Regions from separate parts of the Sphingosinithalassobacter sp. CS137 genome, predicted to be linked through region 1. Evidence: predicted binding sites of a transcription regulator. Region 1 holds the regulator's gene; each other region holds the start of a gene.

Region 1 (3,272 bases):
TGTCGATGAGGCGCTTGCGCGCCTGCTGGCGCTCGCATCGCCCCTTGCCGTCGAAGCGGTTCCGCTCGCCAGCGCCGCCGGGCGCTGGGTCGCCGAGGACATCGCCGCGCGGCGGACGCAGCCTTCCTCCGATCTCTCGGCGATGGACGGCTATGCGATCCGCTTCGCCGATCTTCCCGGCCCCTGGAGCGTGATCGGCGAGAGCGCGGCCGGGCGGCCCTTTGGAGGTACGGTGGAGCCGGGCGAGGCAGTGCGGATCTTCACGGGCGCACCGCTGCCGACCGGCACCGATACAGTGCTCGTTCAGGAGGAAGCCGCGCGCGACGGCGAGGCGCTCCGGCTGGCTGGCGAGGGGCCCGCCCATCGCGGCCGGAACGTCCGCCGCCGCGGGCTCGACTTTGCCGAAGGCGACCGGCTGATCTCCGCCGGCGATCGCCTCACTCCCGCCCGGCTCGCCCTGGCAGGTACTGCCGGGCACGGGGCGCTGCCGGTCCGCCGACGTGTGCGCGTCGCCATTGCCGCCACCGGCGACGAGCTGGTGCCGCCCGGCGCCGCCGTGGGCGTAGCGCAGCTGCCCGAAACCAACCGGCTGATGCTCGCCGCGCAGCTCGCCGATCTTCCGGTCGATCCGATCGATCTCGGCATCCTGCCCGATCGGATGGACGCGCTTGTCGCCGCGTTCCGCGAGGTGGATGCCGATGTGATCGTCACCAGCGGCGGCGCATCGGTTGGCGACCATGATCTGGTCCGGCCCGCCCTCGAAGCCGCGGGTGCGACCATCGACTTCTGGCGCATCGCGCTGCGCCCCGGCAAGCCGATGATGGCGGGCAGGCTCGGCGGCGCGGTCGTGCTCGGATTACCGGGCAATCCGGTCTCCGCCTTCGTCACGGGGTTGCTGTTCGTCCGCCCGCTCGTCGCGCATCTCTCCGGCGCTGCCGAGCCCGGAGTGCGCCCGCGCCGCGTGCCGCTCGGCGAGCCGCTGCCGGCAAATGGCCCGCGTGCCGATTATCTGCGCGCCGAACTGCGCGACGGCGCCGCATTCGCGTCCACGGTGCAGGACAGCGGGATGCTGCGCACGCTCGCGCGCGCCAGCTGCCTGATCGTGCGTCCACCGCATGTTCCCGCGGCGGAACGGGGCGACTCGGTGGAAATCCTAGACCTCGCTTGACTTGGCGAAACGTGTTGCTTAAACGTTCCGCGTCTGTTCTGACGGAGACGAACCATGCTCACGCGCAAGCAGCACGAGCTTATCTGCTTCATCGCTGATCGCCTCAATGAAACCGGCGTGTCGCCTTCCTTCGAGGAAATGAAGGACGCGCTCGATCTCAAGTCGAAGTCCGGCGTTCACCGGCTGATCTCGGCGCTCGAGGAGCGCGGCTTCCTCCGTCGCCTGCCGAACCGCGCCCGCGCGCTCGAGGTGCTGAAAGTGCCCGAGCGCGGCGAGGTGAAGGGCGGCTCGCGCGGCGAAGTCGTGCCGATCACGGCAGCGCGTGCGGCGCCGCGTCCGGCGCCCGAACCCGCGAACGACGTGGTCGAGATCCCGCTCCATGGCCGGATCGCCGCGGGTACTCCGATCGAGGCGCTCGAAGGCTCGACGATGCTGCCGGTGCCTGCCGCGCTGCTCGGCTCGGGCGAGCATTATGCGCTCGAAGTCGCGGGCGATTCGATGGTCGATGCCGGCATTCTCGATGGCGATTATGCGCTGATCCGGCGTACCGACGTTGCCCGAGACGGCGAGATCGTGGTCGCGCTTATCGACGATGCCGAAGCGACGCTGAAATATTTCCGCCGCGAAGGCGCGATGATCCGGCTCGATCCTGCGAACCGCACCTATGACGCGCAGCGCTACCGTCCCGATCAGATCCGCGTGCAGGGGCGGTTGGCGGGGCTGCTGCGGCGCTACTGACCAGCTTCTTCGGTTCCATTCGGATGGGCGGACCCCCATCTGATGGAGCGAAGGAGGCGCCTTGCATGAATCGGATCGAACAATTCCTGGCCGCGCGCAACAGCGGTGAAGTCACGTTGCTGGCGATCGTTGGCGGCATTCTGATCTTTGCGCTGGGAGTCGCCTTCGGCGAGGCGCTCCACCTTGCGCTGGACGCCGTCGGCGGCTGACCGCACATTCGGCGGACGGCCGCTGCACGCGCTCGCGCTAGCGTCCGCGCTACACTACCCAGCAATAGCATCCCCGCCCGTATTGCTGCCGCGAGACCCGGGCGTTCAGAAACCGGCGGCGGCCGATCGCATCTGCCAGGGATGGCGATCGCCTGGCGGCACCACGGTCGCCACTCGTTCCGTCGCGAAGGTGATGCTCACGCCGCCGGTCCGCGCGAGTGTAGCACGGTCGAGCTTCAACCAGCGCGGTGTGCAGGTGCGCGGCAGTCGCCGGTCGCTCACCACCACATCGGCGGTACGGCACAGCGCCACCAACTCTCCGATCGGAACATAATAGGCGCTGCGCGTGGCCACGATTCGCCAGTTCCGCCCGCCCTGGCGCACATCGGCGATGCACAGATCCGCGCTGCATCGTGCGCTCGGCTGTTCGGCGAGCGCAGCAAGATCCTCTTCCACCCCGCCATTCTCGCCCAGAGTGGTGCGAACATAGTCCCCCGCCCGGTCCCGCAGCAGCGCCATGCCGCCACCCGCAGTGCGAAGCGCCAGATGCCGTCCGTCGCCGGTGACGAGCAGATCCGGCGGCGGCGGCGCCAGCGTCCACAGCGCGCCCGCCGTCAGCGGAACGAGCCCGAGCAGCCGCGCCCGCGTCCGCCATAGTGCGATCCACAGTCCGCCCAGCACGACCAGCCCGAACGCACTCTGCGGCATCGCCGGCAGCGCCGCGACCGAACCGGGCGCGTTGGCAGTCGTGTGCGCGAGCCAGAGCAAGCCTTCGAGCGCGAACCCGGCGATCCACCACAGTGGCACGCCCAACCCGGCGAGGTCGAAAACGAGCGCCAGCGCCTCGATCGGCATGATGACGAAGGTGGTGAGCGGGATCGCGACGATGTTCGCCAGCGCGCCGTACAGCCCGGCCTTGTGGAAGTGAAAAAGCGCGATGGGGATCAACGTCACTTCGACGACGATTCCCGTGAGCAGCAGCGCGAGCATGCCGCGCATCAGCCGCCGCCACCACGGCTCCTCGCGGCGTGCGAACCACCCGCGAACCCGCCTGCTTTCGTGCAGCGCGACGATTGCGGTCACGGCGGCAAAGCTCAGCTGGAAACTCGGCCCGGCCAGCGTCTCGGGCCACATCAGCAGAACGAAGGTCGCGCCCG
Region 2 (3,272 bases), 450 kb from region 1:
CGGCGCTCCTCCTCGAGACTGGCGAGCCCGCCCTCGTCGAGCGCGCGCTGGCTGGGGAAGAGACCTTCCTCCCAACCGGCGAGGAACACGGTGTCGAATTCCAGCCCCTTGGCGGCGTGGATCGTCATGATCGTCACCTTCGCCTCTTCGGCATTGGCTTCATTGTCCATGACCAGGCTGACATGCTCGAGGAAGGCGCCGAGCGTCTCATATTCCTCCATCGCGCGGACGAGCTCGGTGAGGTTTTCGAGCCGGCCGGCGGCCTCGGCCGAACGATCGGCCTGCCACATCGCGGTATAGCCAGATTCGTCGAGGATGATGCCCGCGAGCTCGGCGTGCGAGGGCGCCGAGCTTTCGCCCGCGGCGCCGTCCTCGTCGTCGCCGGCGCGGGAGGATAGCATCGCGCGCCAGCGGGCGATGTCGCCGATCAGATTGCCGAGGCTGCGCCGCGCCTGGGGCGTGAGTTCGTCGGTGTCGAGGATACGGGCCGCGGCGGTGGTGAGAGGTATCCCTTCGCGCCGGGCGAGCTGGTGAACCTTCGCCACCGCCTTGTCGCCGAGGCCGCGCTTGGGGGTGTTGACGATGCGTTCGAAGGCGAGATCGTCGGCGGGCTGGGCGACGACGCGCAGATAGGCGAGCGCGTCGCGGATCTCCTGCCGCTCGTAGAAGCGGAAACCGCCGACGATGCGGTAGTTCAGCCCGATCGCGATGAACCGGTCCTCGAACTCGCGCGTCTGGTGCTGGGCGCGGACGAGGATCGCGAAATCGTCGAGCGACTTGCCGGAGCGCTGGCCGGCCTCGATCTCCTCGCCGACGCGGCGCGCTTCCTCGGGACCGTCCCAGACGCCGATCACCTGAACCTTCTCGCCAGCATCGACCTCGGTCCAGAGCGTCTTGCCGAGCCGGCCCGAATTATTGGCGATCACGCCCGACGCCGCGCCGAGGATGTGCGGAGTAGAGCGGTAATTCTGTTCGAGCCGGATCACCTTCGCGCCGGGAAAATCCTTCTCGAACTTGAGGATGTTTTCCACCTGGGCACCGCGCCAGCTGTAGATCGATTGGTCGTCGTCGCCGACGCAGGCGATGTTCTTGCGCTCCTGCGCGAGCAGGCGGAGCCAGAGATACTGGACGCTGTTGGTGTCCTGATACTCGTCGACCATGATGTAGCGGAAGCGCTGCTGATAGCTTTCGAGCACGTCGCGATGCGTGCGCAGGATCACCAGCATGTGGAGCAGCAGGTCGCCGAAGTCGCAGGCGTTGAGCGTTTTCAGCCGCTCCTGATAGGCGGCGTAGAGTTCACGCCCGCGGCCGTTGGCATAGTGTTCGTTCTCGCCGGCATCGAGATCGGCGGGCGCGCGCCCCTTGTTCTTCCAGCCGTCGATCAGCCCGCCGAGCTGGCGCGCGGGCCAGCGCTTCTCGTCGAGATCGGCGGCCTGGATGAGCTGCTTGAGCAGGCGCAGCTGATCGTCAGTGTCGAGAATCGTGAAATTGCTGTGGAGCCCGACCAGCTCGGCGTGGCGGCGGAGCATCTTCGCGCCGATCGCGTGGAAGGTGCCGAGCCAGGGCATGCCCTCCACCGCTTCGCCGACCAGCCTGCCGACGCGCTCGCGCATCTCGCGTGCAGCCTTGTTGGTGAAAGTGACCGACAGGATTTCCGAGGGATAGGCCTTGCGCGTCCACAAGAGGTGCGCGAGCCGCGCGGTGAGCGCCGCGGTCTTGCCCGTCCCCGCGCCGGCGAGGACGAGCACGGGTCCCTCGGTGGTCAGCACCGTTTCGCGCTGCGGATCGTTGAGGCCGCGCAGATAGGGCGGGTCGGCTTGGGTCTGGGGCAGGCTGGTCACGCGCGAACAACTAGGGAACGGCGCGCGTCGGGGCAAGTCGGGGCCGGCGAGCGACGGGAACTCGAGCTGGGGGCGGCGTGGCTGCTTTGCCTGGCAAGAGAGCGGGCGCCGTCCGGCGCGCGCGTGTTCGTGCAGGCGCGCTTCCGAGCGGCGTTGCGCGGCCCTCGCGCTTCGCCCAGAATGGCGGCGCAACGGGGAGACGAGACGATGGACAGGCGCAGACGGCGCTGGCGATTGGGGCTGCTGGTCGGCGTGGCGGTCGCCGTGCTGTGGGCGGCATGGCGTCTGGGACCGGGCGAGCCCGGCCTGAAGGAGGAATGCACGCCCGGCCGCGTGATCGAACGCGACGATGCGGGCGAAGTCGTCGAGATCCGCAGGACCGAATGCCGCGAGGCGGAATAGCGGGCTCGCACAGACTTCCGCACGATCCGCGTCACCGGTAGCGTGCGGCGGCCGCCGCGAACGAATCGCGATGCGGCAGGACGAACCGAAATGCCATTTCTGATTGCGGCAGGGATGCTGGTGCTCGGCGGCAGCTGGGCACGGGCGCAGGATGCGGACAAGCCGGTGGTCCACGTCGATGCGGACCGCGCGGTAGGCGGCTGCATCACGCCCGAAGACGGCGCCCGGCCGCTGTCCGACTTCAGCGAGGCGGAACGGTATGCGATGATCGCCTGCGTCACCGCCGAGGGCGCGGAGCAGATCAATCGCCAGCTGCCACGGCAGATCGACGCGGGCACGACGCTGGAGCGAGTCGTCGCCTCCGGAACGACGCTCACCTATCACTATCGGCTCGACGTGAGCGCCGCAGAGTTCTCGCCGGAACTGGTGGAGCAGTTGAAGGCGGGGACGCGCGCGAACGTGTGCAGCCAGGAACAGATGCGCAATACGATGGCGATCGGCGGGGCCTATGCCTATGCCTGGACCGATCGGAAGGGCGAGACGATCGACACCATACGGATCGTTTCCTGCCCGGAGACGCACTGACCGGGCAGGCTCGGTCGCGCCGAGCGGCTGCGGCGGATTCCGCCCAGGCCCGCGAAACAGAAGCAGCGGGTCGGCGTAGGCGGTTAGACGGGACGCAGCAGCGTGAGCTTCGCCTTGCCGTGCACGCGCTCGGCATCGACTGCGAAGCCGGCGACTGCGACTGCCTCGTCCTTGCGCGTCTCGATGCTGATCCAGGTCGCGGGGCCGGTCCAGCCGAGCCGCGCAAGCTTGTCGAGCGCGACGAGGCCGGCTCCCGTGCCATAGGGCGGGTCCATCAGGATGCAATCGAGCGGCGCGGGCGCGGGGCCGAGCGCCAGCACCGACGTCGCGCGGATATCGGGCCGTATCCCCAGCTTTTCGGCATTGGTGCGCAGCGCATCGAGCGCGGCGCGATCCTGCTCGACGAAGAGGCACGAAGCGGCACCGCGCGACAATGCCTCGAAC
Region 3 (3,272 bases), 870 kb from region 1:
CGGCTCGGGAGCGAGCCCCAGCGCTTGGTCGAGCCGTTCGGCGAGGCCGCGGCCGAAACGGCGGACCAGCGGCGCGCGCGGCATGGCCGCGAGCGTGCCGATGCGATCGACGCCCAGCCGGCGGAGCAGTTCGACTGCGGTGGACGCTATGCGCAGCGCCTCTGGTGGAAGTGCGGCGATCGCGGTGCGGTGCGCACCCGGAGGGCAGAGCAAGACCGGCTCCGGCATCCGGGTGACCAGCGCCCATGCCGCGCCCGCCGTGTCGGCCACGGCGATGCGCGCAGCATAGCCGCGCCGCGTCAGCAGACGCAGGATGCGCCGTGCCATCGCCTCTTCGCCGCCGAACAGATGTGCCACGCCGGTGAGATCGAGGAACAGGCCGTGTTCGCCGGCGCGTGCGACCAGCGGCGACCAGCGCCGCGCCGCAAGAACGGCAAGGCGGCGGAGCGCTTCCGCGTCGCCCTGTGGATCGGCAGGATGCACTTCGAGTCCGGGAAGCTGCGCGCGGGCGCTTGTAAGCGCCATGCCGGGCACGATCCCGAGCGCACGAGCAGCCGGGCATGCGGTGGCGACGAGGGTGCGGGTGCCGACACGATGCGACGTGACGAGAGGCAGGGTTGCTTTTCGCAATGGGGAAACCGGTGGATGGGCTCCTCCTCGCCCGTTTTCCGCGTGCGCAGCTTTGAACGGATGCTCCGCCGCTTCGCTGCGGCGGCCGAGCTCGCGCATTCTGGGCCGCTGGTGCGCCGGCAGCGCGTCGATCTCTTTGGCGCGTTCGGCGCGTGCCCAGCGGGCGCCAGGGCGGAATCCCGCCTCGCGCGGTACCGAACAGGCGTTCAGCCGCTCCGTCGCTGCCGCTGCTGCCAGCGGAGCGGCATCCACTGTACCGCGGCGCTCAGGCGGCGCGGCGGTCCGCTCCGCCTGCCGCAGCCGGTCGATCGGCCAGTTTGGCAGGTAGAGCGCAGCGACCCGTTTCATCGCACGCCTCCAAAATCCAGTCCGCAGGCTCGCCGCCCTTTTGGCGGACGAGCGAAACCTTCCAGCGCGCACGGCCCACGCCTTCCACCGGCAGCGGAGTCGATGGGGCCGCGCCGATGCGCCAGCGCGTCACCGCAGCCGAAGGCGCGCCCAGCGGATTGCCCCCGCTCCGCCCATGCCGCTTGAGCAGCAGCGCGATCGTTCGCCCACCTTCGGCTGCGAGTTGCAGCCGGCGCGTCGCGGTCATGTGCGCACGCTTCACTTCGCCGATCACTGCGCCCAGGCCGCGGTGGCGCAGCCCTTCCTCCATCAGCGCCAGCACCTCGGCGTCGTCGGAAGCCTCGGCATAAAGCACGCGCCGCGCCTCGAGCCCTGCCTGGGCAAGGCCGGGTGCAAACAGGTCCCGCCGCCGCACGACCCAGAGCACCGGGCCGAAGGCGCGCCCGGCGATCCCGCTGAGGAACAGCGTGGCGGAAGCATCATCGGCCAGATCGGGAGTCGCGCCGGCGATTTCGTGCAGGGCGTCGAGCCGCAGGCCGGTGCTCGCCAGCTTTGCATCGACCGCGCCGATTCCGAAGGGCAGCACGGGGCGCTTTCGAAAGCCCTGCGTCTCGATCGAACGTAGGGTTTCGCGGAGGTCGGCGAGAGCGGCGGCATCGGCCATGTGGAACAAACGACTCGAATCGGAACAATTGTTCCTATTCTGTTCCAACCTGCCGGAGAGTCAACGCCGTTCGGAGCCCCTGCCGCGCCTGCCGCGTTGGCCTCTCACGGCTGCCGTGAAACAGGGGAAGATCATGCAGGATGATTTCATCGCGCTCGCGCTGGGTGTGGGATTGGTGGGTCTGCTCGGCATCATCCACCACTATGGTATCCTCGCGACGCGCCGGATCACGCCCGATCCCAATAAGAAGGCGCATCTTTCGATGCTCACTCTCTTTCCCGCGCTCCTGCTGCTCCACCTCTTCGAAATCGCGCTGTTCGCCGGCGTCTATTACGAGATCGCGCGCTGGCCGATGTTCGGCGAACTTGCGGACACCTATCCGCGCACCTGGAGCGACTATCTCTACTTCTCGGGAATCAACTTCGCCACATTGGGCTATACCGAACTCAAGACCGACGGACCGATCCGGCTCGTAAGCATGATGCAGTCGCTGGGCGGGTTCATGATCATCACCTGGTCGGCGACCTTCATCTATTCGGTCTGGGGCGATCAATGGCGCAAGGACTGAGACCCAGGACGTCCACGGGGCGCTCAGTTGCCATTCAGGCGCCTTGTCCTACTATACCACCCATTGTTCCAGAATTCCGGAGAAATGAATGTCCTTCCGCTTGCGGATCGCGCTTCTCGCCACGACCTCGGCGCTCATGACCATGACCAGCCCTGCAACGGCCACGGCTCTGCAAACCGAACCTGCCGAGACCGCCACCACTCAGCAGGCGGCTGTCGACCCGGCGCCGCTGCTCGAACCCTGGACCGGCCCTTATGACGGCGTGCCGCCCTGGGACCGCATCACTGCCGACATGTTCCCAGCCGCCTTCGAGGCTGCGATGGCGAATGCGCGCACCGAGTTCGCGGCGATCCGCGACAATCCGGCGGCGCCCACCTTCGAAAACACGATCGAGGCGCAGGAGCGCTCGGGCGCGCAGCTCGGCCGGCTCTTCTCGGCATGGGGCGTGTACCAGTCGAATCTCGCCACTCCAGAAGTGCAGGCGATCGCGCGCGAATGGAGCCCGAAGCTCTCCGCCTTCTTCACCGAGCTCAGCCTCGATCCCGAGATGTTCGCGCGCGTAAAGGCCGTGTACGACAATCGCGAGCAGGCGAACCTCACGCCGCAGCAGATGCGGCTGCTCGAGCGCACCTATCGCGATTATGTCACGTCCGGCGCGTTGCTGAACGCCGAGCAGAAGGCCGAAATCAGCCGCATCAATCAGGAACTGGCCGGCCTCTACGCCGATTTCAGCCAGAAGGTGCTGGCCGATGAGGAGACTGCAATCTTCCTCGAGTCGCAGGACGATCTCGCCGGCCTGCCCGAAAGCTTCGCGGCCTCGCTGAAAGCCGAGGCGATCGAGCGCGGCCAGCCCGACCAATGGGCGGTGAAGAACACCCGCTCGTCGATGCAGCCCTTTCTGATGTATTCCACGCGGCGCGACCTGCGCGAGCAGGTGTGGCGCGCCTATGTCGATCGCGGCGACAATGGCGGCGCGAACGACACCAACCAGACGATCGCGCAGATCCTGGCGCTGCGGCAGGAGCGCGCCGAGCTGCTCGGCTTCGAGAACCATGCCTATTA

Evidence for each region. The regulator LexA, encoded in region 1, represses DNA repair genes until DNA is damaged. The targets are predictions, from matches to a motif close to GTTCCNCNCTTGTTCT.
Region 2: a site for LexA is predicted at 1,845-1,860, ahead of H7V21_RS01620 (ATP-dependent helicase). Genes of this name have one in related genera too.
Region 3: a site for LexA is predicted at 1,673-1,688, ahead of H7V21_RS08275 (ImuA family protein). Genes of this name have one in related genera too.

The regions. Positions count from the first base shown of each region.
Region 1 covers NZ_CP060494.1:798,679-801,950, forward strand. Annotated here, with positions in the region: gene glp (gephyrin-like molybdotransferase Glp) at 1-1,168, shown strand, start outside; gene lexA (transcriptional repressor LexA) at 1,223-1,906, shown strand; gene H7V21_RS03715 (hypothetical protein) at 1,972-2,115, shown strand; gene H7V21_RS03720 (ComEC/Rec2 family competence protein) at 2,221-3,272, opposite strand, start outside.
Region 2 covers NZ_CP060494.1:348,202-351,473, forward strand. Annotated here, with positions in the region: gene H7V21_RS01620 (ATP-dependent helicase) at 1-1,841, opposite strand, end outside; gene H7V21_RS01625 (hypothetical protein) at 2,049-2,243, shown strand; gene H7V21_RS01630 (hypothetical protein) at 2,334-2,828, shown strand; gene rsmD (16S rRNA (guanine(966)-N(2))-methyltransferase RsmD) at 2,912-3,272, opposite strand, start outside.
Region 3 covers NZ_CP060494.1:1,671,460-1,674,731, reverse strand. Annotated here, with positions in the region: gene H7V21_RS08280 (Y-family DNA polymerase) at 1-978, opposite strand, end outside; gene H7V21_RS08275 (ImuA family protein) at 896-1,642, opposite strand; gene H7V21_RS08270 (ion channel) at 1,776-2,210, shown strand; gene H7V21_RS08265 (M3 family metallopeptidase) at 2,299-3,272, shown strand, end outside.